DNA from 3 places in the Pseudarthrobacter sp. NPDC092439 genome. Region 3 is predicted to be linked to each of the others. Evidence: riboswitches for the same ligand, from Rfam matches in the RefSeq annotation. Region 3 holds a riboswitch; each other region holds the start of a gene.

Region 1 (9,785 bases), on a different contig from region 3:
TCAATATCGCCGGGCAGCTGGCCGTCCGGCCCAACATCAAGGTCATGGTGACCGGCGGCATCCTCAACCCCCGTTCCTACGAACTGGTGGGCCCCTATACGGACATCATCATGCAGAAAGTGGTGTTGGACATCGCCTTCATCGGCGTCAACGGCATCGATCCCGAGGTGGGGCCCACCAACACCGGCGAAGGGGAAGCTTCCGTCAACACCCTCCTGGCCAGCCGGGCCCGCGTGTCCTACGTCCTGGCCGATTCCTCCAAGGTGGGGGTCCGCGCCTTCGCCACCATGCACGGCTACAACTTCACCAGGCTCATCACCGACGCCGGGATCTCCGCGCGTGACAAGGCCGCCTTCGAAGCCAGTGGCACTCAAGTGATCGTGGCGCCTGCCTGACATGCTGGTCTCATCGCGCCGACGCCTCACATTCGAAGTCCTCATCGTCCTGGGCCTGTCCCTGGGCCAGTCGGCGGTGTACTCCGTGGTGCAGCTCCTGGACAAGATGTCCCGCGCGCCGCTGGCACAAGGCACGTCCACGCTGAACCGCTCCCAGAGCAGCCGCGAGTACTTCGACCTGGCCTACCAGCTGCTGGACATCATCTTTGCCCTGGTCCCGGTGCTGCTGGTGATCTACTTCCTCACGGGCCAGCGGCAGGCAGGCACCGGGGATCCTGCCCAGAGCGGGTCAGCCTTCCGGAAACTGGGCTTCGACCTGGCCCGCCCCGGCCGGGACATCCTGCACGGACTGGGGCTGGCCGCCCTGATCGGGGTGCCTTCGCTGGGCCTCTACGCGGCCGGCCGGGCACTTGGTATCACCACCGCCATCGTCCCCAGCGCCCTCGACGCTTACTGGTGGACGGTCCCGGTACTGGTCCTGTCCGCCGTCCGCCACGGGGTGGTGGAGGAGGTCATCGTGGTGGGTTACCTGCTGGACCGGTTCGGAAAATTCGGCTGGAGCGTGCCGGCTGCCATTGCCGTCAGCGCCCTGCTCCGCGGCACCTACCACCTGTACCAGGGGTTTGGGCCCTTCATCGGAAACGTGGTGATGGGGATCGTCTTCGCCTGGCTGTACACCCGGACGCGCCGGGTCATGCCGCTGGTCGTCGCCCATGCCCTGCTGGACACGGTGGCCTTCGTCGGCTTTAGCCTCTTCGGCCGTGCCGTGGGCCTGGGCTGATTCAGCGCGGTTGAAGGGAATTTGGCTTAAAGAGAATTCGGCCGCCATCGGTGGGCGACGCCGTTGTCACCCGCTGATGGCGGCCGAAGCTGTGGTGCGGTCAGATCGTGACGGGGCCAGTGGCGGTCTCGAACGTGACGGCGAGGATGCCCGGGGTGCCGTGTGGGGCCACCCAGTCCACGGCCACGTCTTCCAACGGGCGTTCCACCGGCTCGCCGAGCCATTCGGTGACGCGCTCGGGGGAGCCGGCGATGGTCAGCGAGCGCATTTTCAGGCTGCTGTTGTAGGCGTTCGAGGGGTGCAGCGAGGGATCCCCCTCCCACTTGAGCATGTAGGGGACCTGCGGATCAGCGATCAGGCCCAGGATGCCGATCTGCTTCCAGACCAGTTCGCGGCCGTCAGGGAACTTGCGGTTGCCGTTGACCGCGGAGCGGCCCAGGCGCTCCTCGAAGGGTGCCAGGTCGTCCACTTCGACGCACCAGCCCATCCAGCCGCCGCCGGCCGCGGAACGGGAGCGGACGGCCTGGCCGAACGGAGCCTTGTCCGACGCCGGGTGGTCCAGGACCTCCACGACCTCAAGGTACTTGTGGCCCGCCAGAGGGATGATCATGTTGCGCGTCCCGAAGCGGGGATGCACCCCGCCCTTAACCGCCTCGACGCCAAGGGCGGAGGAAATCCGGTCAGTGGTGGCAGCCAGGCCATCGTGTTCACAGGCGTAAGAGACGTGATCCATGCGCATGGCAACATCTTGGCACTTTGTGATCGGGCTCTCAGCTTAGGATCGCCTTACTTGGAAATAAGCGGGGAGCCGTCCCGGACGACCACCCGGAAGGGCGCGCCGGCGTGACGCCGGATGTCATAACGGGTCACATGCGTGGCGCCGCCCGGGGGATCTTTCATACACTCGGGGGAGGTCATGAGTGCCAGCAACAGCCCCGGCTTGCTGGCCGGCAACCCTCCTTCCGCGGCGGGGTGCCCCGGGTGAGGACCTGGCCTGCCGGCCTCCCGGCGGCGGGCAAGCGCGCAGAAGAGGTTTGTATATGACAGTCACCGTTCCCCGTACCGCAGGGCCCCGGCATGGCGTGGTCCGCTACGCAGGCATTGGCGGGATGGAGCTGGAGGCCGGCGGATTCCTGCCGGATGTCACGCTGGCCTATGAGACCTGGGGCACCCTGAATGCCGACGGTTCCAATGCCGTCCTTATTGAGCATGCACTGACCGGCAGTACCCACGTGACGCGCGGCGACACGGACGAGGACGGCTGGTGGGAAGAGCTCGCCGGCCCCGGCGCGCCCGTGGACACGGACAAATTCTTTGTGGTGGCCATTAACATCCTGGGCGGATGCTACGGGTCCACCGGGCCGTCGTCGCCCGCTCCGGACGGGAAACCCTGGGGCTCCCGCTTCCCGCTGGTGACCCTGCGCGACAGCACCGTGGCCGAGGCGCGGCTCGCCGACCAGCTGGGCATCCGGTCCTGGTTCGCAGTGCTGGGTGGATCCCTGGGCGGGGCGCGGGCGCTGGAATGGGCCGTCACCTACCCTGAGCGGGTCCATCGCTGTGCGGTCATCGCCATCGGCGCAGCCAGCACCGCCGAGCAGATCGCCTTTGCCCAGGCCCAGACGCTCGCCATCCGACAGGACGCCAACTACAACGACGGCGACTATTACGACGGCGCGTTCCCCGAGGGCGGCCTTGCGCTGGCCCGCAGGATCGCCCACATCACCTACCGTTCCGCGCAGGAGTTTGACGGCAGGTTCGGCCGCAACCCGCAAGCGGGCGAAGCTCCGCTGCAGGCGGAGACCCTGGCTGGGCGCGGCCGGTACCAGGTGGAAAGCTACCTCGACCACCAGGGCGCCAAGCTGGTCCGGCGCTTCGACGCCAACAGCTATATCGTGCTCACCGAGGCGCTGATGAGCCACGACGTCACCCGCGGCAGGGGATCGCTGGCGGAAAGCCTGGCCCGGACTACCGCGAGATTCTTCGTGGCCGCGGTGGATTCCGACCGTTTGTATTTTCCGGAGCAGTCGCGCGAGCTCGCCGCCGCCCTGCCCGGAGAGGTGGACGTCCACCTCATTGCCGCGCCCATCGGCCATGACGGCTTCCTGACCGAGATCGGCCAGCTCGGCGCCCGGCTGCGTGATCACCTCGGCGCATAATCCGGGCCCCTTGCAGCCTCCTGTGTGCATTTATGCAGATGCCTTCTGCACTATTTGCCGTTGAGGTTGCGCCTGTAGAAAGGCCATACTCGTGTGAAGTGGCGGTATGTTGTGTACATCACATCGCATTGCCTCATCCTGGTCGCATCTGGCGTCGACGTAGACGCCGAAGGAGTTCATTAATGAGTACGGAAAAGTCAGCCGCAGGGCGGGTCGGGGAACCTGACGTCCAGGCCAGCGGCCTTAAGAAGGTCGTTACGGCTTCCATGGCCGGCACGGTCGTTGAATGGTACGAGTTCTTCCTCTACGCCTCGGCCGCCACGCTGGTGTTCGGCAAGACGTTCTTCCCCAATTCGGGCACGGAACTGGACGGCATCATCGCCGCCTTCGTGACGTACGCCGTCGGATTCGTCGCCCGCCCCATCGGCGGCATTGTCTTCGGCCACTTTGGCGACAAGTTCGGCCGCAAGCAGCTGCTGCAGCTCAGCATCATCCTGGTGGGCGTTGCCACCTTCCTCATGGGCTGCCTGCCCACGTTTGCGCAGATCGGCTACTGGGCACCGGCCCTGCTGGTCTTCCTGCGGTTCGTGCAGGGCTTCGCCGTCGGCGGTGAGTGGGGCGGCGCCGTCCTGCTCGTGGCCGAGCACAGCCCGAACAAGTCGCGCGGTTTCTGGTCCAGCTGGCCGCAGTCCGCAGTTCCCATGGGCAACCTGCTGGCAACCGGCGTCCTCTTCACCCTGTCCTCCACGCTCTCCCAGGAGGCCTTCCTCGGTTGGGGCTGGCGTGTTGCGTTCTGGCTCTCCGCGGTGATCGTCATCATCGGCTACTACATCCGGACCAAAGTCCAGGACGCCCCGATCTTCATCGAGGCCCGCAAGGAAGTTGCCGTTGAAAACAAGGGCTACGGCGTCGCAGAGGTCTTCCGCCGCTACCCGCGCGGTGTCTTCACCGCCATGGGCCTGCGCTTCGCCGAGAACATCCTCTACTACCTGGTGGTGACGTTCTCCATCACCTACCTCAAGGTCGTCGTGGAAACGGACACGTCCCGGATCCTGCTCCTGCTGCTGGTGGCCCACTTCATCCACTTCTGCACGGTGCCGCTGGTGGGCAAGATGTCCGATGCCTTCGGCCGCCGTCCGGTCTACATGGCCGGCGCCATCCTGGGCGGCACCTGGGGATTCTTCGCCTTCCCCATGATGGACACCGCCAACGACATGATTATCCTGGCAGCCATCACCATCGGCCTGATCTTCCACGCCCTGATGTACGCGGGCCAGCCCTCCATCATGGCCGAAATGTTCCCCACCCGGATGCGCTACTCCGGCGTATCCCTGGGCTACCAGGTGACCTCGATCGTTGCCGGTTCGTTGGCCCCGATCATCGCCACGGCCCTGCTGAGCAACTTCGGCTCCTCCACGCCGGTGGCGCTGTACCTGCTCGGAGCCTGCGTCGTCACGGCCATCTCGGTCTTCTTCCTCAAGGAAACCCGGGGTATCTCGCTGCGCGACGTTGACGCTGCGGATGCCAAGGGCACCGCGGACCTGCTCGCCGCGTCCAAGAAGTAACCCACGGCGACACCAGCCAGGGCAGCTGCCCGGATCCGGTTTCCGGGTCCGGGCAGCTGCATGCCATGAACCATCCACAGCAAGGAGCCGCCATGCGAGCCGCTGTCCTCTACAACACCGTTCCCGCCGGAACCAGCTACACAGATGCCCGTCCCCTGGTGGTGGAGGAGCTTGACCGCCCCGAGCCGCGCGCCGGGGAACTGGGCATCGCCATCACCTATTCCAGCCTCTGCCATTCGGACCTCTCGGTGGTGGACGGATCGCGCGTTCGCCCGCTTCCCATGGCGCTGGGACACGAGGCGGTAGGACGGGTGCAGGCCGTGGGACCCGGCGTCGAAGGTGTCTCCGTGGGCGACCACGTGGTGCTGGTCTTCGTTCCCAGCTGCGGCGACTGCCGCGCCTGCCGGGCCGGCCGGCCTGCCCTGTGCCACCGTGCCGCCGAGGTCAACGGCTCAGGGGACCTGCTGCACGGTGAGGCCCTGCTTCGGACGGCCTCCGGGGAACGAATCAACCACCACCTGGGTGTCTCGGCGTTCGCCGATTACGCGGTAGTGGCTCGGGAGTCGGTGGTGGTCATCGACGACGGCATCCCGGACACCGTGGCGGCCATGTTCGGCTGCGCAGTGCTCACCGGCATGGGCGCGGTCTTCAACACGGCAGCGGTCGACGCCGGCCAGTCGGTCGCCGTCTTCGGCCTCGGCGCCGTGGGGCTTTCGGCAGTCATGGCAGCACGCCTTGCCGGCGCGGCCTCCGTCATTGCCATCGACCCGAACGAGGGCAAGCACCGGCTCGCCCTGGACTGCGGAGCCACGGCGGCGGGAACTCCGGACGATGCCTCCCGGCTGATCGCGGAGGCCACCGGTGACGGCGTGGACGTGGCAGTGGAGGCCGTAGGTTCCGCGCGCGTGATCGCGTCCTGCCTGGAGCAGGTTACCCGCGGGGGTGCAGTGGTGTCCGTGGGCCTGCCGCATCCCTCTGCGGAACTGACGGTCCCGGCCCTGCAGTTCGCCGGCGCGGGCAAGCGGCTGCTGGGCTCCTACATGGGCGACGCGGTCCCGGAGCGCGACATCCCGCGCTACCTGGGCTTTTGGCGTGAAGGACGGCTGCCCGTGGAACTCCTGCACACGGACACCCGGCCCCTGGCTGAAATCAACGAAGGCCTGGACGCCCTCGCGGCCGGCCGCGTAGTGCGGCGGCTCTTCCAGCCCTGAGCCGGCCCGGGCGCACGCATCAACGCAAGGCCCGGAAGGATGCTGTCCTCAGGACGCGAGCAGGTCCTGCCGCGCGGCCACCTCTTCCTTGAGCGCCGTAATGACCGCCTGCACCCGTCCTGAGCGCAGCGACTCCGGCCGGGCCACGGCCCAGATGGGCAGCTGCCGTTCGAAGTCGTGCGGCAGGACCGGAACGAAATCGGGGTCGCGGCTGACCATGAAGCTCGGCAGCAGCCCGATGCCCGCGCCCTGGCGCACCGCCTCGACCTGGGCGAAGATGCTGGTGGCCTGGAAGCTCGATTTCGGCATCGGAAGCTGCGAGGACCGGTGCCCCAGTTCCGCCACCTGGAGCGCGGACTCAACGTAGGAGACGAAGCCGTGCTGCCCGACGTCGTCGGGCGTGTCCGGAACCCCCCGCCGGGCCGCATAGCCGGCGCTGGCGTACAGCCGGAGGTAGTAATTGGTGAGGAAGATGGTCTGTGCATTCCGCACGTCCGTTCCCCCCACCACCACTTCCAGATCCACGCCGGACCTGTTCTGGCTGACCTTGCGGGTGGCGCTGAGCATCTCCACGTTCAGCAGCGGATGGCGCTGCTGCAGTCGGACCAGCGCAGGGGTGACGAAGTCGGCGCCAAAACCGTCCGAGGTGCTGATCCGCACCATCCCGGAGAGCGCATCGCGCTCCTGGCCGATGGCGCCGGCCAGGGTACCCAGCGTCTCCTCGATCGCCTCGGCCGCCGCCACGGCGGAGGCGCCGAGTTCCGTCAGTTCCCAGCCGTGCGGACTGCGCTCCAGCGTGCGGCCGCCCAATTGCCGGTCCAGGGCAAGGATGCGCCGCGAAATCGTCGTATGCGTGGTGCCCAGTGTCTCCGCCACCGCGTTGAACCGGCCCAGCCTCGCCACCGTCAGCAGAATCAGCAAATCGTCGGGGCTCGGCAGACTGCCCACGTGTTCCGCCCTCCAAGCCTGTGCATCAATGCACATGGCATCTGTGATTTTTTACCTTGATTGCACTTTAGCAGCATGTGATGGTGGACACAGACCATTCCGGCCAAGGCGGCCGGGACAGAAGCGAAGGAGCTTGCACATGGCAGTTATCGGTTGGATCGGGTTGGGAAACATGGGCGGATCCATGTCAGTGAATCTCGCAAAGGCGGGGCATGACGTACGGGGCTTCGACCTCAACCCCGCCGCCGTGGCCGCTGCGGAGGCCGGCGGGGTCAAGCCCGTCGCCGGTATTGCCCAGGCGGTGGAGGGGGCCGACGTCGTCTTCACCATGCTTCCCAAGGGCGAGCACGCCAAAGCCGTGTACCTGGGCCCGGACGGCGTCCTGGCCCACGCGTCCACCAGCACCCTCCTGGTGGATTCCTCCACCATCGACATCGCCTCGGCGCAGGAACTGCACGACGCCGCAGCTGCCGCCGGCTTCCGCTTTGTGGATGCCCCGGTGTCAGGCGGCATGAGCGGGGCCAAGGCCGGCACGCTGACCTTCATGGTGGGCGGCGAGGACGGCGCGGTGGCCGACGCCACCGAATACATCCGCCCCATGGCATCGAACATCATTCCCACCGGCGGTGCCACCACCGGCCAGGCCGCCAAGATCTGCAACAACCTCATGCTCTTCATCAACCTGGCCTCCACCGCCGAAGGCGCCGTCCTGGCCGACCGCCTGGGCCTGGACAAGCAGGTCTTCTGGGACATCGCCTCGGTGTCCTCCGGGGACAGCTGGGCACTGCGGACGTGGTACCCCGTCCCCGGTGTGGTGGACACGGCGGCCTCCAACAACGACTTTGCCCCCACCTTCACCACGGAACTGGCCAACAAGGACATCGGCCTGGCCATCAGCGCAGCAGAGGACACCGGGACTCCGCTGGAAATCGGCAAGCACGTCCAGCAGCTGTTCCAGCGGCTGATCGATGCGGGGGAGTCCGGCAAGGACTGCTCCATGATCATCAAGCTCGCCGACGGCTCGCTCGACGCCGCAGACCAGTCCGCCTGACCGTACCGAACTTCCCAGCCCGAAAGAGACCCATGCAGACAATTCCGCACTTCATCAATGGCCAGCGCGTCAGCGACGCAGAGCGCTTCGGCCCTGTTTTCAACCCCGCCACCGGCGCCCAGGACAAGCAGGTTGCCCTGGCCTCCGGTGCCCGGGTGGAGGAAGCCATCGCGGCGGCGAAGGCTGCCCTGCCGGCGTGGCGCGCCACCAGCCTGGCCCGGCGCAGCAACATCTTCTTCAAGGTCCGCGAGATCCTCAACGAGCGGAAGCCCGAACTTGCCGCCATCCTTACCAGCGAGCACGGCAAGGTCCTCTCCGATGCCGAGGGCGAGATTTCCCGCGGCCTCGAGAACATCGAATTCGCCACCGGACTGTCCCACATGCTCAAGGGCGAGCGTTCCGAGCAGGTCTCCAGCGGAGTCGACGTCCACTCGGTCCGCCAGCCAGTGGGTGTGGTGGCGTGCATCACGCCGTTCAACTTCCCGGCGATGGTCCCGTTGTGGATGATCGGCAGCGCCCTGGCCTGCGGCAACACCGTGCTGCTGAAGCCGAGCGAAAAGGACCCGTCGTCGGCCGTTTTCATCGCCGAGGTGTTCGCTGAGGCCGGCCTGCCTGCCGGCGTCCTCAATGTGGTCCAGGGCGACAAGGAAGCCGTTGACGTCCTCCTTGAGCACCCGGACGTCAAGGCGGTCAGCTTCGTGGGGTCCACCCCCATCGCCCAGTCCATCTACAAGCGTGCGGCGGACCACGGCAAGCGAGTCCAGGCCCTGGGCGGCGCGAAGAACCACATGGTGGTCCTTCCCGACGCCGACCTGGACATGGCAGCCGACGCCGCGGTTTCCGCCGCGTACGGTTCGGCCGGTGAACGCTGCATGGCCGTCAGCGTCCTCGTGGCGGTGGGCAACATCGCCGACGACCTCGTGGAGGCAATCCGGACGCGGATGGCGGACCTGAAGATCGGCCCCGGCACGGATCCGGCCTCCCAGATGGGCCCGCTGATCACTGCCGAACACCGGGACCGCGTCGCGTCCTACGTGGCCGGCGCTGAAGACGAAGGCGCCACCGTGGTGGTGGACGGCCGCCGGCAGCAGTTCGATTCGGACGGCTTCTTCATCGGCGTCAGCCTGGTGGACCATGTCAAGCCCGGCATGAAGGTCTACGACGAGGAAATCTTCGGTCCCGTGCTGTCCGTGGTCCGCGCCGAAACCTACAGCGATGCCGTCCGCCTGGTCAATGAGCACGAATTCGGCAACGGAGTTGCAATCTTCACCCGCGACGGCGGCGCGGCCCGGCAGTTCGAGTTTGATGTCGAGGCCGGCATGGTGGGCATCAACGTCCCCATCCCGGTGCCGGTGGGAACGTTCTCCTTCGGCGGCTGGAAGAACTCGCTGTTCGGCGACACGCACATGTACGGCCCGGACAGCATCCGCTTCTACACCCGCGGCAAGGTGGTCACTACCCGGTGGCCGGACCCCTCAACCTCCGTCATCGACCTCGGCTTCCCGCAGGTGGACTGACACTAGCCGTTCATGATCTCGTTGCGGCGGGCCATGTACTCCTCCATGGAGATTTCGCCGTCGCTGTACTGCCTGTCGAGTTCCGCGAGCTTCCGGGCACGGAAGCCCTGCGGGGCCGACGGCGGCGGGGGAGTGGCCGGGGCAGCCGGCTCTTCCGGAGC
Region 2 (9,785 bases), on a different contig from region 3:
CAGGACGCCGCCTCGCGGTTCGCCGGGGACGAATTTGTGGTCGTCTGCAGCGATACGGATGAGGAAAATGCCAGGAAGATAGCGGACCGGATAGCGACAGCTGTCCAGGACCCCTTCAATATCCAGGGAAATGAGCTGTTTGTCTCCGTGAGCATCGGCGTCGTCCTCTCGGAGCCGGGGGATACGGCGGCCTCCCTCCTGCACCGCTCCGACGCTGCCATGTACCACTCGAAAGCCGACGGGAAAGGGGCCGCGTTCCTTTTTGACGAGAAGATGCAGCACAGGGCCCTTGAGGTCATCAACATCGAGTCGCAGCTTTCCCGGGCAATAGAACGGGACGAACTGGAACTGCACTACCAGCCGATCCTTGACCTGGAGGACTGCAGGCCGATCGGCCTTGAAGCCGTGGTGCGCTGGAACCGGCCCGGCGTGGGGATGGTGACCGCCGGGGAATTCATCCCCATCGCGGAAAAATCGGGGCTGATTCTTCGAATCGGCGCCTGGGTGCTGCGGGAGGCCCTGCAGCAGGCCCAAGTCTGGCGGCAGCGGCTCCTTGGGGCCGGCGACCTCGCCATAGGGGTGAATATCTCCGCCAGGCAGCTGCAGGACCCCTCAATCTTCGATGAGGTCCAGGACGCAATAGCCCGGGCCGGGATCCAGCCGGACGCCGTGGTGCTTGAAATCACCGAATCCGGACTGGTGGGTGACCTCGACGGCTCCATCCAGGTCCTGGAACGGCTCCGGAAACTGGGTGTGGGCATCGCCGTGGACGATTTCGGAACCGGATATTCCGCACTCAGCTACCTCAGCCGGATACCGGCCAACGTCATAAAAATCGACCGGTCTTTCATCAGCCCGCTGGGGCGGGAGGGCTCCGCGCGGGAACGCGGCCTGGTGGCCGCCATCATTTCCATGGCAGCGGCGCTCGACCTGGTGGTCGTGGCCGAAGGCGTGGAAACGGATAGGCAGGCGAGCGAGGTGGCAGGACTTAACGCGGGGCTCGGCCAGGGCTACCACTGGTGCCGGCCCCTTCCCGGCGCCGCGGTCGAGGACTGGCTGCGTGCCCAGTACGCCCGGGCGGCGGAGCCTTCCCAGGGCCGGGACTGCCTCAGATTTGCTTCAGGGCCTGTTCAAGGTCGCTGACGAGATCGTCCGGATCCTCGAGGCCAACTGACAGCCGGACAACGCCGTCGCTCAGCCCGATCGCCGCCCGCCCTTCCGGCCCCATCGCCCGGTGCGTGGTGGTGGCAGGATGCGTGATGAGCGACTTCGCATCGCCCAGGTTGTTGGAAATGTCGATGATGCGCAGCCCGTCCAGCAGGGCGAAAGCCGCGTCCTTGCCGGTCCGGCCGTCGGCCGCCGCCAGCTCAAACGTCAGCACCGTTCCCCCGGCACGCATCTGCCTGGCTGCCAGGTCGTACTGCGGATGGGACGCCAGCAGCGGATACTTCACCCACCGGACAGCAGGCTGTTCCTCCAGCCATTCGGCCAGGCGCAGGGCTGTGGAGGAAGAGTGGTTGACACGGAGCGCCATGGTTTCCAGGCCTTTGGTCAGCACCCAGGCGTTGAACGCGGACAGCGCCGGACCGGTGTGCCGCATCAGCTGCTTCACCGGGCCGTCGATGAACTCCCGGGTTCCCAGGATCGCTCCGCCCAGCACCCGGCCCTGCCCGTCGATGTGCTTGGTACCCGAGTAGACAATGACGTCGGCGCCCAGGTCGCCGCACCGCTGCAGCAGGGGAGTGGCAAAGACATTGTCGACGACGACGGCCGCCCCCGCAGCATGCGCCAGTTCACTGACCGCCGCGATGTCCACTATTTCCTGCATCGGATTGGAGGGGGATTCGAAGAAGACGGCGGTGGTGGGCCGGGACAGGGCGTCGCGCCACTGGTCCAGGTCCGGGCCGTCCACGAACACGGTCTCCACACCCCAGCGCGGCAGGATTTCGTTGAGGATGACGAAGCAGGACCCGAACAGCGAGCGGGCAGCCACCACGCGGTCCCCGGCCGCCAGTAGGGCGCCGAGGGCTGTGAACACCGCGGACATGCCGGACGCCGTCGCAAAGCACGCCTCGGTGCCTTCCAGTAGGCGCAGCCGTTCCTGGAAGGTGGCCACGGACGGGTTGCCGTAGCGGGAATACACGAACCGCTCGTCTTCGCCTGTGAACGCCCGCTCCGCGGCGGCAGCCGACTCGTAGACAAAGCCGGAGTTCAGGAAGACAGCTTCGGACGTTTCCTGGAAGTTGGTGCGGTCAAGGCCGCCGCGGACCGCCTGGGTATCTGGATTCCAGGCGGCGGCATCGGGGTTGAACGTCACTCGGCGATCCCCAGGTTGGTGGGCAGTCCGCTGTTCTTCCAGCCATTAACCGTCCGCTCACCGTGCCGGTCCGGGACGCCCTCGAAGCCCTCAAGGATGTTGTACGACGTGAAGCCGGCCTGCGTGGCAGCGATGGCGGCGGAGATTGAGCGCTGGCCGGAGCGGCACAGGAACAGCAGTTCCGCGTTGGAATCCTCTGGTGCCTGGCTCCGGAGGTCCTTGATGAAGTCAGGGTTGGGGATTCCGCCGGGAAAAGTCCACTGGATAAAGAGCGGGTCGTTGTCCGTGGCGTTGGTGTCAGGGATGCCGATATGCGCCCATTCGCCCTCCGTGCGCACATCCACCAGGATGGCGCCCTGCTCCAGCTTGGCCCAGGCCTCCTGCGGGGTGAGGTCGCCCGCGTAGCTCACGCGTGGCCCTCGCCGTCGAACTCGAGGTCCGGCGATTCCAGGTCCTCGACTGCGGTGGCAACGGCCGCATCGGCAGATGCGATGGCGGCCGGCAGGATAAGGGCCTGCGCCACGATGACTCCGGTGCCGTTGAACGTGGCCGCGGGGCTGCCGTGCAGGACGTAGCCCTCGGCCAGGGCGGCGGAAATGCGCTCACAGAAGGCGCGGTCATCAGGGCCCGTGATCAGGCGGTAAGACAACTTTTCTTCAGGGGCGGATGCGTCAGACACGACAGAACTCCTTCTCTCACGCTTGCAGCTCGAATGGGTCGATATGCCGAGTATTCACCTGAGGCACCCCGCCGCGAAAGGGAGGGTTGCCGACCGGCCAGTCAGGGCTTGGCGCCGATTCTCATTACTCTCCCAAAACGTAACATCCGGCGCCCATGCCCGCACCGCCGTCGTCGTCATGTTCCGTAATCGAACTGAGCGCGTTCAGGGGCGCCCACCGGCGATGGCGTGCGTACGGCGTGGCGGCGGCGCTGGCGTGACGTATCCCATATACTTCTGCCGCCGCGGCCTCTGGTAAGGTAACGCTAACCTTCCTTTTGTGTCAGTTTCGCGCGGCCCCGGCCGTTTCTTCCAGGAGTGCCTCCTCATGCATCGACCCAAGCTTCTCGCTGCCTGCGCCGCCTTCGCGGTGTCCGCCCTCGCCTTGAGCGGCTGCGGCGTGCTGGGGATCGGCAAGGCGCCGGCGGACCTGCAGATCTATTCGGCCCGGCACTACGACCTTGAAGGTGCCTTCGGCGAGTTCACCAAGGAAACCGGCATCTCCGTCGAATTCATCACCGGCGATGACGCGGAGCTCCTGGAGCGGCTCAAGGCAGAAGGAAAAGACACCCCCGCCGACATCTTCATGACGGTCGACGCGGGCAACCTCTGGAACGCTGGGCGGCAGGATGTGCTGGCAAGCGTTAATTCCGCTGCCCTCGAACAGGCGGTCCCGTCGGACCTGCGTGACCCCGACGGGAAGTGGTTCGGGCTGGCGATGCGTGCCCGCACCATTACCTATAACCCGGACAAGGTGGATCCAGCTGAATTTGACGCCAAGGACACGTACGCGGGCCTTGCGGACCCCAAGTGGAAGGGCCGCCTCTGCATGCGCGACGCGACCTCTTCCTACACCCAGTCATTGGTGGCCGGTCTGATCGGCCTCCACGGTAAGGAGAAGGCCCTTGGGATCGTCAAGGGCTGGGTTGCAAACGACGTGGACATCATGAGCAATGACGTCCTGCTGCTCGAGGCGATTGACGCCGGCGCCTGCGACGTGGGCATCAACAACCACTACTACCTGGCGCGCAAGCTGGAGTCGGACCCGGATTTCGGCGTTGACCTGTTCTGGGCCAGCCAGGGCGGTGCCGGTACGCACGTGAACATCTCAGGCGCGGGCGTGGCCGCAAACTCCGACAACGCGGCCGAGGCCCAGCAGCTCATCGAATGGCTGGCCACAAAGGGACAGAACGCCTTCGTGGACGCAAACCACGAGTTCCCGGTCAATCCGTCTGCCAAGCCCGAGCCGCTGATCGCCGGCTTCGGAGACTTCAAGCGCATGCCGCTGAACGCCGAAGCCTACGGCGACCTGAACGCGGAGGCTACCGAGCTGCTTGCCGAGGCAGGATATAAGTGAGTGGACCGGCTGTCCTGACCGCATCCGCAGCGCCGGCCCGGCGGCGGATGCTGGCAGGAAACGGGCGGCCGCTCTGGTCTGCGCTGGTCCTGCTTGTGGCCGTCCTGGTGGCTACGCCTGTTGTTGCCGTCCTGGTGGACGGACTGGGTACGCTGGGCAGCGGCACCGTGCCCCGCGACCTCGGTGCAATGGTGCTCACCACCGTGCTGCTGATGGCCGGCGTCGGTGCCGGAACGCTGCTGGTGGGCGGCGGACTCGCCTGGCTGGTCACCGCCTACACCTTTCCGCTCCGCAACGTCCTTTCGTGGGCGCTGGTGCTGCCCCTTGCCATGCCCGCCTACATACTGGGCTTCGTCTTCCTGTCCACCTTCGACGTCGGCGGCCCGGTACAGGCCATGCTGCGCTCCATCTTCGGGCCGGGGGCCTGGCTCCCTGAGGTGCGCTCCCTGCCCGGAGCGGTCCTGGTCATGTCGCTGACCCTGTACCCGTACGTCTACCTCCTGGCCAGGACGGCGTTCAGCGAGCAGGGCGCTGCGACGTATGACGCCGCCCGCACCCTGGGCGCCAGTCGTGGCCGGACGCTGTGGCGCGTCCTGGCGCCTCTCGCCCGGCCGTCCCTGGCCGCGGCCCTGGCCCTGGTGATGATGGAGACCCTCACGGACTTTGCCACCGTCCAGTACTTCAACGTCCAAACGGTGTCCGTCGGGGTGTACCTCGTGTGGAAGGGGAGCTTCGATTTCCACGCGGCCACGCAGCTCTCCGTCCTGGTCCTCCTCTTTGCGGTTGCCGTGCTCGCCGCAGAGCGCCTGTTCCGCGGGCGGTCCCGGTTCCATCAGAAAGCCGGCCGGGGAGAAGGGCTGCAGCCGCAGAAACTGTCCGGCTGGGCCGGCTGGGCCGCGATGTTCGCCGGCCTGGCTGTGCTCTCCGCAGGTTTCCTTCTCCCGCTTGCCAGGCTGGCCGCCTGGGCTGTTGGCGAGGCCGTGCCCGCCACGGGACCGGTGCTTGACCCCCGCTTCCCGGGCTACCTGCTGAACAGCGTGGTGGTCGCGGGGATCGCCGCCCTGACATGCGCTGCACTTGCCCTCGCGATCGGCCACAGCGTGCGCCTGGGCGGCGGGCCGGTGGTGGTCTCTGCCGCGCAGGCCACCACATTCGGCTACGCCGTTCCTGGCGCCGTGATCGGCATCGGCGTGCTCATTGCCTTCGCCAACCTCGACGGGTTCCTGGAAGGTGCCGGTGTGCCGGGCGGTACCGGACTCCTGGTGACCGGCTCGGTGGCCGGCATCCTCGCCGCCTACGTGGTGCGCTTCCTGGGACCCGCCTACCAGGCCGTGGACGCAAGCTTTGCCAAGATCTCACCCGCGCTGACGGCGTCCGCATTGAGCCTCGGCGCCTCGCCGGGGCGGCTCCTGGCGCGGGTGCACCTGCCGCTGGCCCGACGCGGAGCGGCCGTGGCCGCAGCTCTCGTAGCCATCGATGCGGTCAAGGAGCTGCCAATAGTCCTGCTCCTGCGTCCATTCGGATTCACCACCGTTTCGGTCTGGGTATATGAGCTTGCCCGCGAGAACTTTTGGGAAAAGGCGGCGCTGCCTGCGCTGGGGATCGTCGCAGTCGCCATTATTCCGGTGTACTTCCTTTTCCGGCGCACAGCCGGCCTCCGCGACCGGACGGTGGCACCATGAGCAGTTCCCCGACCCACGGAACGCCCTCCCTGGAGCTTGCGGGCGTCAGCATGAGCTACGGCAAGGTCGCAGCGGCGGCATCCATCGACCTCACGGTGGCGCCCGGCGAACTGGTCACCGTCATCGGACCTTCAGGGTGCGGCAAATCGACGATGCTTCGCCTTATCGCCGGGCTGGAGCGGCCCGACGCAGGAACCATCACCATTGCCGGCGAGACGGTCGCTGACCGGCGCCGGTTCCTGGAGCCGGAGCGCCGCCGCGTAGGCCTTGTGTTCCAGGAACACGCGCTCTTCCCCAACATGACCGTGGCCAGGAACGTCGCCTTCGGGCTGAACCGGCTGCCGGCCACGGAGCGCCGGAAAAGGGTTGCCGAGGTCCTGGAAATCGTCCGGCTCGGGCACCTGGCCAGCCGCTACCCCCACGAGCTCTCCGGCGGAGAGCAACAGCGTGTGGCGCTGGCGCGTGCACTGGCGCCCCGCCCCGCCGTCGTCCTTTTGGATGAACCGTTCTCCAGCCTGGACGAAACCCTCCGCGGCCGGGTGCGTGCGGACATCGTTGCCGCGCTGCAGGAAAGCGGAACCACGGGCCTGTTCGTCACGCACGACCAGACCGAGGCGCTCTCCGTGGGGCAGCGCGTGGTGGTGATGCGCGCGGGTGCCATCGAACAAAGCGACATCCCGGAGAAGGTCTTTGAACAGCCGGCGACGCGCTTCGTGGCCTCGTTCATGGGCGACGCCGACTTCCTTCCCGCGCATGTCCACAATGCGCTGCTGACATGCGAGATCGGGGTCGTGTCGACGGTTCCCGGCTGGGGCGGGTGCGATGTGGACGTCGACGTGGTGCTCCGTCCCCACGAGGTGGCGCTGGGCCTGGATCCGGCCGGTACCGCCGAGGTGGTATCGCTGGAGTACCGGGGGGCGTTTGTCCTCCACCACGTCCGCCTGGCCTCCGGCCGCACCCTCCGCTCCTGGCAGCCGCACCAGGTGCGCCACGCCCCGGGCACCCGGGTCCACGTTTCCGTCACTGCGGGAACGACGCCGACCCTTCTGGTTGGCGACCACGCGGTCACCGGCCCGCCGGCCGGCTCAGCGCGCTCCACGCAACGCCTGGCGGCGCCTTCCCCCGCCACAACCTTGAGGTAATTTCCGTGACCATCGCACCACCCAGCAGGCTCCTTGAGACGGCGGCGCCCGCCGTGCCATTTGCGGCGCAACTTGCCCGGTTCGGGGACCGCCCCGCGGTGGTCGCCGGGCCGGACACGCTCAGCTACACGCAGCTGGCGGTGCGGGTGCACGAGGCGGCGGAACGGCTTGGATCGGCACGGCGGCTGGTGCTGCTGGCGGCAACCAACGGCATCGATTCCCTGGTGGCGTACCTGGCCGCGCTGTCCGCCGGGCACCCCTTGGTGCTGGTGCCCGGCGACAATCCGGCAGCCGTGGAATCCATCAGGACAGCATTCGACCCGGACGTGATCATGGTCGACGGCGCCGGCGACGGGGCGCCGCGCATCGCGGAGGTCCGTCCGGAGACCCGGCACGTGCTCCACCCGGACCTTGCCCTGATGCTGAGCACTTCCGGGTCCACCGGCTCTCCCAAGCTGGTCCGGCTCTCGCACCGCAACGTCCAGGCAAATGCCGAGGCCATCAGCGAATACCTCCGGCTCAGCTCCGACGACCGTGCCGCGACCACGCTGCCCATGTCCTACTGCTATGGCCTCTCGGTGATCAACAGCCACCTGGCGGTTGGTGCTTCCCTGGCGCTGACCGATCTTTCCGTGGTGGATCCGTGCTTCTGGGAACTTTTCCGCCGTGCCGAAGCCACGGCGTTCGCTGCCGTACCGTACACGTTCGAGCTCCTGGAGCGGATCGGGTTCCAGGACCTGGACCTTCCGCATCTCCGCTACGTCACCCAGGCCGGCGGAAGGCTTTCCCCTGAGCTGGTGCAGCGCTACGCCGGGCTCGGCCAGGAACGGGGCTGGGAGCTTTTCGTCATGTACGGCCAGACAGAAGCAACCGCACGGATGGCCTATCTGCCCCCGGAGCTCGCGGCGAAAAGCCCGGCGCGCATCGGAGTGCCGATTCCCGGCGGAAGCTTCCGCATCGATCCCGTGGACGGGCTCGAGGACGGGGAACTCGTCTACACCGGCCCCAACGTGATGCTGGGATATGCCGAGTCGTCCGCGGACCTGGCCGAAGGGCGGACGATCACCGAACTGCGCACCGGCGACCTGGGCCGACGGCACCCGGATGGACTTTACGAAGTAACGGGGCGGCGCAGCCGGTTCCTCAAGATCGCCGGCCTGCGGATCGACCTCGGCCGGGTGGAACAGATCCTGGCGGAGCTGGGCGTGCAGGCCACGAGCGCCGGCACCGACGGACACCTGGTGGTGGCACTGCAAGGCAGCCACGACCCGGATCTGCTGCGGAAACTGCTCGCCGGAAGCCTGGGCATTCCGCGCGTGGCCATACAGATGTTCTCCGTCGAGGAACTGCCGCGGCTGGCAAGCGGCAAGCCGGACTACCAGGCTGTGCTTGCCCTTGCCGCCCCGATCCCGGCAAAGGAGGAGCGTCCCGCCAAAGCGGAGGGTCCGCAGGATGTGCGCAGGATCATGGCCGAGCAGCTGGAACTCGACACTGTGGACGGGGACAGCACTTTTGTCTCCCTGGGCGGTGATTCCCTGTCCTACGTGGCAACCTCTGTGCGGCTGGAAAAGGCGCTGGGCATCCTTCCGTCAGACTGGCACCTCAGGACTGTCGCCGAGCTGGAACAAGTGTCAGCGCCTGCCAGAAGGCGCAGGAAGCTGACCGCACGCATCGAGTCCAGCATCGTGCTGCGCGCGGTGGCCATCATCCTCATCATCAGCACCCACATCGGACTGTTCCACTGGGAGGGCACGGCCCATGTGCTTCTGGCCGTGGCGGGCTACAACTTTGCACGTTTCCAGCTCGGGGGCGAGCGGGCCCGGCGGCTCCGCCGGCAGACCGCGAGCCTGGCCCGGATCGTGGTACCCAGCATGGCGTTCATCGCCTTCGCCTATGTGGTCACCGACCACTACAGCGTGGCGAATATCCTCCTGCTCAACGCACTGATCGGGCCGCAGGAGGTGACCACCGAGTGGCACTTCTGGTTTGTGGAGGTGCTGACGTACCTGCTTGTCTGCATGACTGCGCTGCTGGCCGTCCCCGCTGTGAGCCGCCTGGAACGGCGGTTCCCGCTGGCATTCCCGCTTGGCCTGACAGCAGTGGGGCTGCTGGGCAGGTTTGAAATCGTTGACCTGGGCGTGCCGAACACCGGACCGGCGCTGTGGCTGTTTGCACTGGGGTGGACCGTCGCCCGGGCGCGGACGGCCCGGCACTGCCTGCTGGCCTCAGCCATTGCGCTGCTGTGCGTTCCGGGATTTTTCTTCAACGACCTGCTGCGTGAGGGCACGCTCCTTGCCGGAATCCTGGTGCTCATCTGGGTGCGGACACTGCCGGTCCCGAAGGGCCTGCAGAAGGTGACAGTACTCTTGGCCAGCGCCTCACTGTACATCTACCTCACCCATTGGCTGGTCTTTCCCCACTTCGTTGCCCTGCACCCGGGCATTGCCGTTGTGGCGTCCCTGGCTGCCGGCGTCGGATATTGGGCGCTGGTCAACGGAGCGCTGGTACTGAAGCGGCGCCGCACGCCGGCACGCCGCGGAAGCCTGGCCGGCGGTGCAGGGGCCCGGCA
Region 3 (9,785 bases):
GCAGGGCTGGTTCAAGAACCTGATGGGCACCGTCGGCCACAACAGCGAGAACTCCGCCGTCATCAGCATTGCCCTCCCCGCTGGCGTGGACGTTGAAGCGGGCATCGTCAGTGGCAATGGACTGGTTTCCGGAACGTCCGGCCATACCCGCCTGAATACGGTTTCCGGCTCGGTGGTGGCGGACGGAACCCATGGCCAGCTGGACGTCAACACCGTCAGCGGCGAGGTCGCGGCCCGCAACCACACCGGGGTGTTTACGGCAAAGAGCGTCTCCGGTGAGGTGACCGCTTCCGGGGAGCTGACGAATGTCAGGGCCAACACCGTCAGTGGCGGGCTGAGCTTCGACCTGCACGGCTTTACGCATGATTTCGGGGCGAATTCGGTTTCGGGGGACCTCACCATCCGGTTGCCGTACGACGTCGGCGTGGACCTTATCGCCAAGTCGGCCAGCGGCGCCGTGGTCATCGACAACCAGCGGTTCCCGCACCTCTCGGGGTCGGTAGAGACCATTGCGGGCCCTGACCGGCAATTGATGCTGCTGCGGACCAACTCGGTGTCCGGAGCAACGTCCGTGCTCCACCGGCCCGCGCCGGGAGACGCGGAAGCAGGCCTCTGATGCCTCCCGTGTTCGCGCACGGTGCACTACGCCTGTACCTCCTGGCCCTGCTTGAGTCGGGCCCTAAACATGGATATGAGCTGATCAAGGCGCTGAAGGAGCGGTTCGGCGGCACGTACTCCCCCAGCGCGGGGACCATCTATCCGCGCCTGGGGAAACTGGAGGCCGAGGGCCTCGTGGCCACCGAATCGGCGGGCCGCCGCACCAACTACCGCATCACGGCTGCGGGCCTGGACGAGCTGGAGCGCCGGCGGGACGAGCTTGCCGGGGTGGAAAACGACATCTCCGCGTCGGTGCGGCGGCTGGCCGACAGCCTGCGTGAAGACATCCGCAGCAACATGCGCGGCCTCCGGGCAGACCTTGCCGCCACGGCTGAGGCGGCCAGGGTCGCGGCGCAGTCAGCAGCCCAGTCAGCGGAGATGCGCCTCCCCGGCGGCCGCCTGCCCCCGCAAACCGGGCGGCCGCTCAGGGATGCCGAGGCCATGCTGCAGGAGTTCCGCGACGGAATCCGCGCTGAGCTGCGGCTTCGCTCCCGCTACCAGCCCCTCAACCCGTCCACCGTTGAAACGATGCGCACGGTCCTGGATCAGGCGGGCACCGCCATCCGCAACTCACTGGACGCCTAACGGCCCGTGCCTCCCGGTTCGCGGGCACCTTGCAGATGTGGGAGACTTGAGGGCAGCTCTTTTGAGTACCAACAGTAAGGAGGCCAGCTATGAGCAAGCGTGCACGCAAGCGTCGTGACCGTAAGCGTGGCGGCGCGAACCACGGGAAGCGCCCCAACACCTAGGCACATGCCAGGTAACTTGGTTACAGCAAAGGACCCCGGAAACCTCTTGGTTTCCGGGGTCCTTTCTGTATGGCGCCCAGGCGGCCGGACACCCGCCCTGGCAGTTACGCGTCGACCGGCCGGATCGAATGTATCCGGTCCAGGATCGCGTTCTTCAGGTTCTCCGGGGCGGCCTCCGTGCAGGAACGCTTGACCACTTTACGGATGACGCACTCGAGGTCGTACTGTTCACTGCACTCCGGGCACTCGTCGAGGTGTGTCTTAATCTCCGTGAGGTCCTCCCGGGTCAGTGCGCCGTCGAGGTACTCGTAGATCCGTTGCATCCGGGTGTCATCGCAATCGCCCAATCCCTGGCAGTCGCTCATTTTCCGCTCTCCTGTTGTGTGCTTCCTGCCGCGTCCCCTGGCTCGGCGGCGGCCTTGAATCCGCGCTCGGCGGCGTATTCCCCGAGCATGTCCCGCAACATTTTCCGGCCGCGGTGGAGCCGGGACATCACCGTACCGATGGGGGTGTTCATGATGTCTGAAATTTCCTTGTAGGCGAACCCCTCCACATCGGCGAAGTACACGGCCAGCCGAAATTCCTCCGGAATCTCCTGCAGTGCGCGCTTTACGTCCGAATCCGGAAGGTGGTCCAGCGCCTCGGCTTCAGCGGACCTGAGGCCGCTGGACGTGTGCGACTCCGCCCGCGCCAGCTGCCAGTCCTCGATGGTGTCCGAGTTGGACTGCAGCGGCTCGCGCTGGCGTTTCCGGTAAAGGTTGATGTAGGTATTCGTGAGGATCCGGTACAGCCAGGCCTTGAGGTTGGTCCCGGGCTTGTACTGGTGGAACGCCGAGAACGCCTTGGTATAGGCCTCCTGCACCAGGTCCTCGGCGTCCGAAGGGTTACGTGCCATCCGCATGGCGGCCGAGTACAGCTGGTCCACGTACTGCATGGCATCCCGCTCGAACCGGGTTCGCCGCTCTTCCGCGGACTCAGTGGCGACGTCCACCGGTTCTTCCGCGGCGGCAGCGGCTGGTCCTGCCGCGGCGGACTGTTCCTCATAGGTGGCCGGGACGGCCGGATCCAGGGTGCTCATTGCCCTCAAGTCTACTGGCAGGGCGCGCCCCGGTGGCGTGCCGTATTCCGTCCGACCGGACAACAATGCGTCCATCTCCACCGGACCTGGCGCGGAGACTATGTCCGTTACGCTTCCCAAGGCCCACCCCGTTCCTGTCCATCACGCAGGCTGCAGGCCGCGGAGCGCGTTCGGGCGCCGGCAACTGCTGCCTGGAGTGTGTCCGTGCTCTTGTGCGGTCCTGCGGTTGCGGACCTGCTCTACGTAACCCCGCGCCTTGGGCAAATATTCCCCAAAAGTGCAAGACTAGAACGGACTCCCCCGCTTTATGCGGCTCGTCCATCCAGGAGGAAACCCATGTCCTTGACCCGTATGCTTGCACGGCCCATGCTGGCCTCCAGTTTTGTCCTGGCCGGAATGGACAAGCTCAAGAATTCCGATGACACCGCCCGGCAGCTTTCTCCGTTGCTCCGCAAAGCCGCCGCGGCACTGCCGTTCCAGGCTGATGAGAAGGCCCTTGCGCGCGTCATCGGCGGTACCCAGGTTGGCGCCGGGATCCTCTTCGGAATGGGCAAGTTTTCCCGCCTCTCCGCCGGCCTGCTGACCGTGGTCTCGCTCCTAAACACCTTCGTGGAATGGCGCAGCGCCGATATCAGCAGCAAGGAAGGCCGCGAGCACCGGCGCAACCAGCTCCTGAAGAACCTCTCGCTCAGCGGCGGCGCCCTCCTGGCCTCCGTGGACACCGCAGGCAAGCCGGGGCTGGCATGGCGCGCGGAGCACCTCGCGGCGGACGCCCGCAGGACCACAAACAAGAAGATCCACAAGGCCGATAAAGCCGTTCGCCGTGCCGTCGGGCACGCCACGGGGGCATAAAGCCGAATGACCGCAGCACCCGCAGCACCGGCCGGCACCGGAGCGCCCCTTCCCCATTGGCCCGCACCGTTCGCGTCGCGGCCCGTCAACGCCACCCTCACGGTCCCCGGTTCCAAATCGCTGACCAACCGGTACCTGGTGCTTGCCGCGCTGGCTGACGGCCCGTCCCGCCTGCGCGCACCTCTGCATTCCAGGGATTCGGCCCTGATGATCGAGGCCCTGCGCGAGTTGGGAGCCACCGTCACAGAGGTCCCCGGAGACGGGGCGTTCGGTCCGGACCTGGAGGTCGTTCCGTTCAGTGCCGACGCGCCGGCGGCGGACGTGGCCATCGACTGCGGCCTGGCAGGCACCGTGATGCGCTTCGTCCCGCCGCTTGCGGCGCTGCGCAAAGGGGCCGGCGTGTTCGACGGCGACCCCCACGCCCGCAAGCGGCCCATGGGAACCATCATCGAGGCACTGCAGGGGCTGGGTGTCGCGGTATCGGCAGAAGGGGGAGGCACGCCGTCGTCCCTTCCGTTCGTAGTGGAAGGCACCGGCGAAGTCCGCGGCGGCCACCTGGTGATCGACGCCAGCGCCTCGTCCCAGTTCGTGTCCGCCCTGCTCCTGGTGGGTGCCCGGTTCACCGACGGCCTGCACCTGGAACACTCGGGTGGCCCGGTCCCCAGCCTGGACCACATCAACATGACTGTTGCCGTCCTGCGCGGCGCCGGGGTGCAAGTGGACGACTCCACGCCCAACCACTGGGTGGTGCAGCCCGGCTCGATCCGCGCCTTCGACCAGCGGATCGAGCAGGACCTTTCCAACGCCGGCCCGTTCCTGGCCGCGGCCCTGGCGACCGGCGGAACAGTCCGAATTCCGGAATGGCCCGAGCGGACGCAACAGGTAGGCGACCTGTGGCGCACCATCCTCGCTGACATGGGCGCGGACGTGACCCTTCGCGACGGAACGCTGACGGTCACCGGCGGCCAGGAAATCAAGGGCGGCGATTTCGCAGATACGAGCGAACTTGCCCCTACCGTGGCGGCCCTCTGCGCACTGGCCTCCGGCCCATCGAGGCTGAGCGGCATCGCGCACCTCCGCGGCCACGAGACGGACCGGCTCGCCGCGCTCGTGACTGAAATCAACCGGCTGGGCGGCGACGCCGAAGAGACCAGCGACGGCCTGGTGATCCGTCCGGCCCCGCTGCACGCCGGCGTCGTCCACAGCTACGCGGACCACCGCATGGCCACGGCCGGTGCCATCCTTGGCCTCGCCGTGGAGGGCGTGGAGGTGGAGGACATCGCCACCACGGGCAAGACCATGCCGGACTTCCCCAGGCTCTGGTCCGGGATGCTCGCGCAAGGGGCGGAGGGTTCGGGCAGTGGCTCGGAGCACTGACTCCTGGGATGAATCGGATGTCCGAATCCGGCCCAGCAAGAAGGGCTCCCGGCCGCGCACCAAGGACCGGCCGAGCCACGATGACGCCGTTACCGGCCGCATCATCACGGTGGACCGGGGTCGCTATACGGCCGTAGTGGACGAGGATTCCGCCTCCGAACGCGTGATCATTGCGGCACGGGCACGGGAGCTGCGGCGCTCCCCCGTGGTGGCCGGGGACTTCGTGTCACTGGTTGGCGATGTCTCCGGCGAGCCCGATACGCTGGCCCGCCTGGTCAGGATCCAGGAGCGCCGCACCCTGCTGCGCCGCAGCGCCGATGACACGGACCCCGTGGAACGCGCCGTCGTGGCCAACGCGGACCAGCTGGTCATCGTGGTCGCCGCCGCCAACCCGGAGCCACGGACCGGGTTCATCGACCGCGCGCTGGTGGCAGCGTACGACGCCGGCATCGAGCCGATCCTGCTCGTCACCAAGGCGGACGTCAAGGATCCTGCGGAGCTCCTGTCGAATTACACGCACCTCGAGTTCCCCGTCATTATCAGCCGGACGGCCGACGACCGGGCCTCGGGAATCGACGCCCGCTCCGATGACGGGCTGTCCGCCCGCCTGGACAGCGACGCCGTTGCCCGCCTCCGCGCCTACCTGGACGGCAAAGTCACCGTGATGCTGGGCCATTCCGGCGTGGGCAAGTCCACCATGGTTAACGCCCTGACCGGCGCGGAGCGGGCCACGGGCGGCGTCAATGCCGTGACCGGCCGGGGACGCCACACGTCCTCATCCGCGCTGGCCCTCCGGCTTGCTGAAGCTCCCCCGGGCAGCTGGATCATCGACACCCCCGGGATCCGCTCGTTCGGGCTGGCCCACGTGGACCCCGACCGGATCCTGCGCTCGTTCCCGGACCTCTCGCCCGGGATCGAGGACTGCGAACGGGGCTGCAAGCACACCGCCAGCGCCGTGGACTGCGGGTTGGATGCCTGGGTCAAAGAAGGGCACGCAGGACCCACCGGCACCGCCCGGCTGGCGTCCCTGCGCCGCCTCCTTGGGGCGGATCCGCGCAACGAGGCACAGGAAGCCAAGGAACTCGGCAGCGTCACCTGACGCCGGATCTCCCAGCAGATCCGCGCGCAGACGGTAGTTTGGAAGCATGATCCAACCCGCTTCGAGCTACAACGATGACCTGCGCCTGGCCCATGTCCTGGCCGACTCCGTGGATGACCAGACCATGAGCCGCTTCAAGGCACTTGATCTCCATGTGGAGACCAAGCCCGACCTGACGCCGGTCACCGACGCGGACAAGGCCGCCGAGGAGGCCATCCGCGGCCAGCTCTCCCGGTCCCGTCCGCGCGATGCCGTGCTCGGCGAGGAATTCGGCAGCACCGGCCACGGCTCACGCCGCTGGATCATCGACCCCATCGACGGCACCAAGAACTTTGTCCGCGGAGTACCGGTCTGGGCCACCTTGATCGCACTCGTGGACGAGGGCGAACCGGTGGTCGGGGTGGTCAGCGCTCCCGCCCTGGGCAAGCGCTGGTGGGGTGCCAAGGGTATGGGTTCCTACACCGGCCGTTCCCTGGCGGCAGCAAGCCGGCTACGGGTCTCCAACGTCTCCAACCTGGCGGACGCATCCCTGTCCTACTCGAGCCTGGGCGGCTGGAAGGAACGGGGCAACCTGGACGAGTTCCTGGGTCTGACCGAAGACGTCTGGCGCACCCGGGCTTTCGGGGATTTCTGGTCATACTGCATGGTGGCGGAGGGTTCGGTGGACATCGCCTGCGAACCCGAACTGAACCTGTACGACATGGCCGCACTGGTGCCTATCGTGGTGGAAGCCGGCGGCCGCTTCACTTCGCTGGAAGGCCAGGACGGGCCTTTCGGCGGGAATGCGCTGGCCACCAACTCCATCCTGCACACTGAAGTGCTGCACCGCCTGAACCCCTACCTGGACGACCTCCTCTAGCTTCACCGGACCTTTCCCGGCCGAAGATTACGACGACGGGCGCCCCGAACTGAGGCGCCCGTCGTCGTTATATTCGCCCAAAGGAGCTATCAGCGGCTGCGCGTAACAATCGCCTTAACATTGCGGCCCGCTTAAACCTTGCCCGCCGGATGTCCTACGCTCTTAACCAGGTCACGAGTGCCAGCGCTAAACCCCGGTTTGCTGGCCGGCAACCCTCCATTCGCGGCGGGGTGCCCCGGGTGACGACCAGGCCGGTCCGGAGCGGATGCGGCAAGCGCGGATTCCCCGTTTGTGGAGTCCTTTCCCAGTGAGGTCTCTGTGACAACTGCCACCGTCACCCCCGCCCGTCCGGCCCTGCCCGCCGACGCCCGTATTGAAGCAGCGGCCCGGCCGCTGGCCGCCGTCACCGGCGCCGAAATCCAGGCGCCCCTGATCACCGGCGGACACGTCCGCTATGCGAACCTCGACTACGGCGCCTCCGCCCCGGCGCTGTCTGTGGTCTCGGCTTACCTGAACGAAATCCTGCCGTACTACGCCAGCGTGCACCGCGGCGCCGGGTACGCGTCCCAGATCAGCACGTCCGTTTACGAGAACGCACGGAACATCGTGCGGGAATTCGTGGGCGGCCGGCCGGACGACTCGGTCATCTTCACCCGCAACACCACCGACTCCCTGAACCTGCTTGCCGGCTGCCTCCCGCTTACCGGCGGCCGGCCCGACGGGGACGTCCTCTACCTCGACATCGAGCACCACGCCAACCTGCTGCCGTGGCAGGGCGTCCCGCACCGGAGCATCGTGGCCGCGGACAGCATCGCCGGAACCCTGGAGGCCGTGCGCGCCGAACTTGAGCAGGGCGGCGTTAGCCTCCTGGCCGTAACGGGCGCCTCCAACGTCACCGGCGAGATCCTCCCGGTGCGCGCCCTTGCCGCGCTCGCCCACCAGCACGGCGCCCGGATTGTCGTGGACGCCGCCCAGCTCGCGCCGCACCGCCGCGTGGACATCGCAGCGGACGACGTCGACTACCTCGCCTTCTCGGGACACAAGCTCTACGCGCCTTTCGGCGCCGGAGTGCTGGTAGGCCGCCCCGACTGGCTGGACGCCGGCACCCCCCACCTCGCCGGCGGCGGCGCCGTCACGGAGGCAAAGCTCGACGGCGTCAGCTGGGCTACCGGACCGGCCCGCCATGAGGGGGGCTCACCCAACGTGCTGGGCGCCGCCACCCTGGCGCGGGCCGCGCAGGTCATCGCGGGACTGGACCAGGAGCGCTGGCACACCCATGAGTCGGCCATTCGGTCTTTCCTGGTGGAGGGCCTGCAGGAGATCAGCGGAGTGAGGGTGCACCAGATCTTCAATGACTCCAACCCGGAGACGGACACCATCGGCGTGGTCAACTTCTCGGTGGAGGGCTACGACGCCGGGCTCGTGGCGGCATACCTGTCCGCCGAGCACGGCGTGGGCCTGCGCGACGGCCGCTTCTGCGCCCATCCACTGCTCAAGCGCTTGGGACTGCCGTCCGGTTCACTGCGGGCCAGCTTCGGTGTGGGTTCCCGGCTGGAGGACGCGCAGCGCCTGCTGGCCGGCATCCGGGCCCTCAGGACCACCGGCCTCGGCTGGGACTACGTGGTGGACGCCGGCCGCTGGGTGCCGGCCAACGACACCCGGACCTACCCGCACTGGGCGCCGAACACCCCGGGTACCGCCGGTGCAGCTCCCTGCACGGACACCTGAGTCCTGGACCGGACGGGGCCTGTGCCGCCGGCCGGCTCCATGTTGCTGATGCGGTAAATTCGAGGGGTAATCCTCGGCGCACCAGCTGCCCGGGCACGGGAAACGGGAGGCGGCACGGTGGTTCGGGGTGGCCCCAAGCTAGATCACGGACGACGCCAGGAGCTGGGCAGCAGCTTCCGTTCCGGCGGCAGCCACTACCAGCGGGTGCGGCCCGGATATCCCGAAGACGCAGCCCAATGGGTGGTTCCTGAAGGGGCACGGGACGCACTGGACGTTGGAGCCGGAACCGGAAAATTCACCGCCCTCCTGCTGAATCGGGGATTGGCGGTGACGGCTATCGACCCGTCCGCAGACATGCTGGCCCAACTGAAGTTCCACTGCCCTGGTGCCACGGCGGTGGCGGGGACAGCGGAGGCGACAGGCCTGCCCGGCGCGTCGTTCGACGTCGTCACTGTGGCCCAGGCATGGCACTGGTGCGATCCGCTGGCGGCAAGCGCCGAACTGGCGCGTGTGCTGCGGCCGGGAGGCATCCTGGGTCTCGTGTGGAACCAGCTGGACACGTCTGTGCCGTGGGTGCACCGCCTGTCGCGGATCATGCACGCGGGGGACGTGTACAAACCTGACTTCCGGCCGGTGGTGGGGCCCGAATTCAAGGGCCCGGAGGGGCACGTCACGCACTGGCAGGACACTGTGACCACCGAGGACCTGATGGAGTTGGCCAAGTCGCGCAGCTATTACCTGCGGGCAGGCGAGGCGACCCGCGCCAAAGTGCTGGCCAACCTGGACTGGTACCTGCACGACCATCTGGGCCACGCCGCCGGGCTCGACCTGAAGCTGCCCTACCTGACGTTGGCGTGGCGCGCCGCCAAGGCCTGACCCTTGCCCTGCCGTGCCGCCCCGCACCCGGTAGGCTTGACCTGTGAAGACCAGCGCGCCCTCCTCCTCCATCGAGGACTACGTTAAGGTCATCTACTCCTTCACGGAGTGGCAGGACAAGGCCATTACGTCCTCGCAGCTCGCGCAGCGGCTGGGCGTTGCAAATTCTTCGGTGTCCGAGATGGTCCGCAAACTCAAGGACCAGGGCCTGGTGGACCACAAGCCCTACAGCGCCATCACGCTGACCGACGCCGGGCTGCGGCTGGCGCTGGCCATGGTGCGGCGGCACCGTCTGATCGAGACGTACCTCGTACAGCAGCTCGGCTACAGCTGGGACGAGGTCCACGACGAGGCGGAACTGCTGGAGCACGCTGTATCGGACACGTTCATCGAACGGGTTTCGGCCAAGCTGGGCCATCCGCTGAGGGACCCGCATGGCGACCCGATCCCCTCCGCGGACGGCCAGGTCATGGTGCCGCGGGCCCACCTCATGGGCGAACTCGATGAGGG

Evidence for each region. Region 3 has a riboswitch for S-adenosylmethionine ahead of ACIQCM_RS03645 (aminotransferase class V-fold PLP-dependent enzyme). Riboswitches for the same ligand answer to the same signal wherever they lie in the genome.
Region 1: it holds a riboswitch for S-adenosylmethionine, as region 3 does, so the genes downstream of both, ACIQCM_RS08965 (homoserine O-acetyltransferase) here and ACIQCM_RS03645 (aminotransferase class V-fold PLP-dependent enzyme) in region 3, are expected to answer to the same signal.
Region 2: it holds a riboswitch for S-adenosylmethionine, as region 3 does, so the genes downstream of both, ACIQCM_RS07845 (DUF1737 domain-containing protein) here and ACIQCM_RS03645 (aminotransferase class V-fold PLP-dependent enzyme) in region 3, are expected to answer to the same signal.

Annotation. Positions count from the first base shown of each region.
Region 1 is NZ_JBIVQB010000003.1:166,209-175,993, reverse strand. It holds gene ACIQCM_RS08980 (DeoR/GlpR family DNA-binding transcription regulator) at 1-395, shown strand, start outside; gene ACIQCM_RS08975 (CPBP family intramembrane glutamic endopeptidase) at 397-1,176, shown strand; gene ACIQCM_RS08970 (VOC family protein) at 1,277-1,915, opposite strand; SAM riboswitch class IV at 2,089-2,204, shown strand; gene ACIQCM_RS08965 (homoserine O-acetyltransferase) at 2,217-3,332, shown strand; gene ACIQCM_RS08960 (MFS transporter) at 3,515-4,897, shown strand; gene ACIQCM_RS08955 (zinc-dependent alcohol dehydrogenase family protein) at 4,990-6,108, shown strand; gene ACIQCM_RS08950 (LysR family transcriptional regulator) at 6,157-7,056, opposite strand; gene mmsB (3-hydroxyisobutyrate dehydrogenase) at 7,196-8,107, shown strand; gene ACIQCM_RS08940 (CoA-acylating methylmalonate-semialdehyde dehydrogenase) at 8,140-9,624, shown strand; gene ACIQCM_RS08935 (SHOCT domain-containing protein) at 9,627-9,785, opposite strand, start outside.
Region 2 is NZ_JBIVQB010000002.1:639,506-649,290, reverse strand. It holds gene ACIQCM_RS07860 (EAL domain-containing protein) at 1-1,143, shown strand, start outside; gene ACIQCM_RS07855 (O-succinylhomoserine sulfhydrylase) at 1,109-2,317, opposite strand; gene ACIQCM_RS07850 (rhodanese-like domain-containing protein) at 2,314-2,727, opposite strand; gene ACIQCM_RS07845 (DUF1737 domain-containing protein) at 2,724-2,996, opposite strand; SAM riboswitch class IV at 3,010-3,125, opposite strand; gene ACIQCM_RS07840 (extracellular solute-binding protein) at 3,364-4,392, shown strand; gene ACIQCM_RS07835 (ABC transporter permease) at 4,389-6,074, shown strand; gene ACIQCM_RS07830 (ABC transporter ATP-binding protein) at 6,071-7,216, shown strand; gene ACIQCM_RS07825 (AMP-binding protein) at 7,222-9,785, shown strand, end outside.
Region 3 is NZ_JBIVQB010000001.1:768,177-777,961, forward strand. It holds gene ACIQCM_RS03600 (DUF4097 family beta strand repeat-containing protein) at 1-616, shown strand, start outside; gene ACIQCM_RS03605 (helix-turn-helix transcriptional regulator) at 616-1,242, shown strand; gene ACIQCM_RS03610 (50S ribosomal protein bL37) at 1,332-1,406, shown strand; gene rsrA (mycothiol system anti-sigma-R factor) at 1,511-1,771, opposite strand; gene ACIQCM_RS03620 (sigma-70 family RNA polymerase sigma factor) at 1,768-2,484, opposite strand; gene ACIQCM_RS03625 (DoxX family protein) at 2,821-3,336, shown strand; gene aroA (3-phosphoshikimate 1-carboxyvinyltransferase) at 3,343-4,713, shown strand; gene rsgA (ribosome small subunit-dependent GTPase A) at 4,697-5,812, shown strand; gene hisN (histidinol-phosphatase) at 5,859-6,671, shown strand; SAM riboswitch class IV at 6,841-6,954, shown strand; gene ACIQCM_RS03645 (aminotransferase class V-fold PLP-dependent enzyme) at 6,990-8,399, shown strand; gene ACIQCM_RS03650 (class I SAM-dependent methyltransferase) at 8,517-9,275, shown strand; gene ACIQCM_RS03655 (metal-dependent transcriptional regulator) at 9,319-9,785, shown strand, end outside.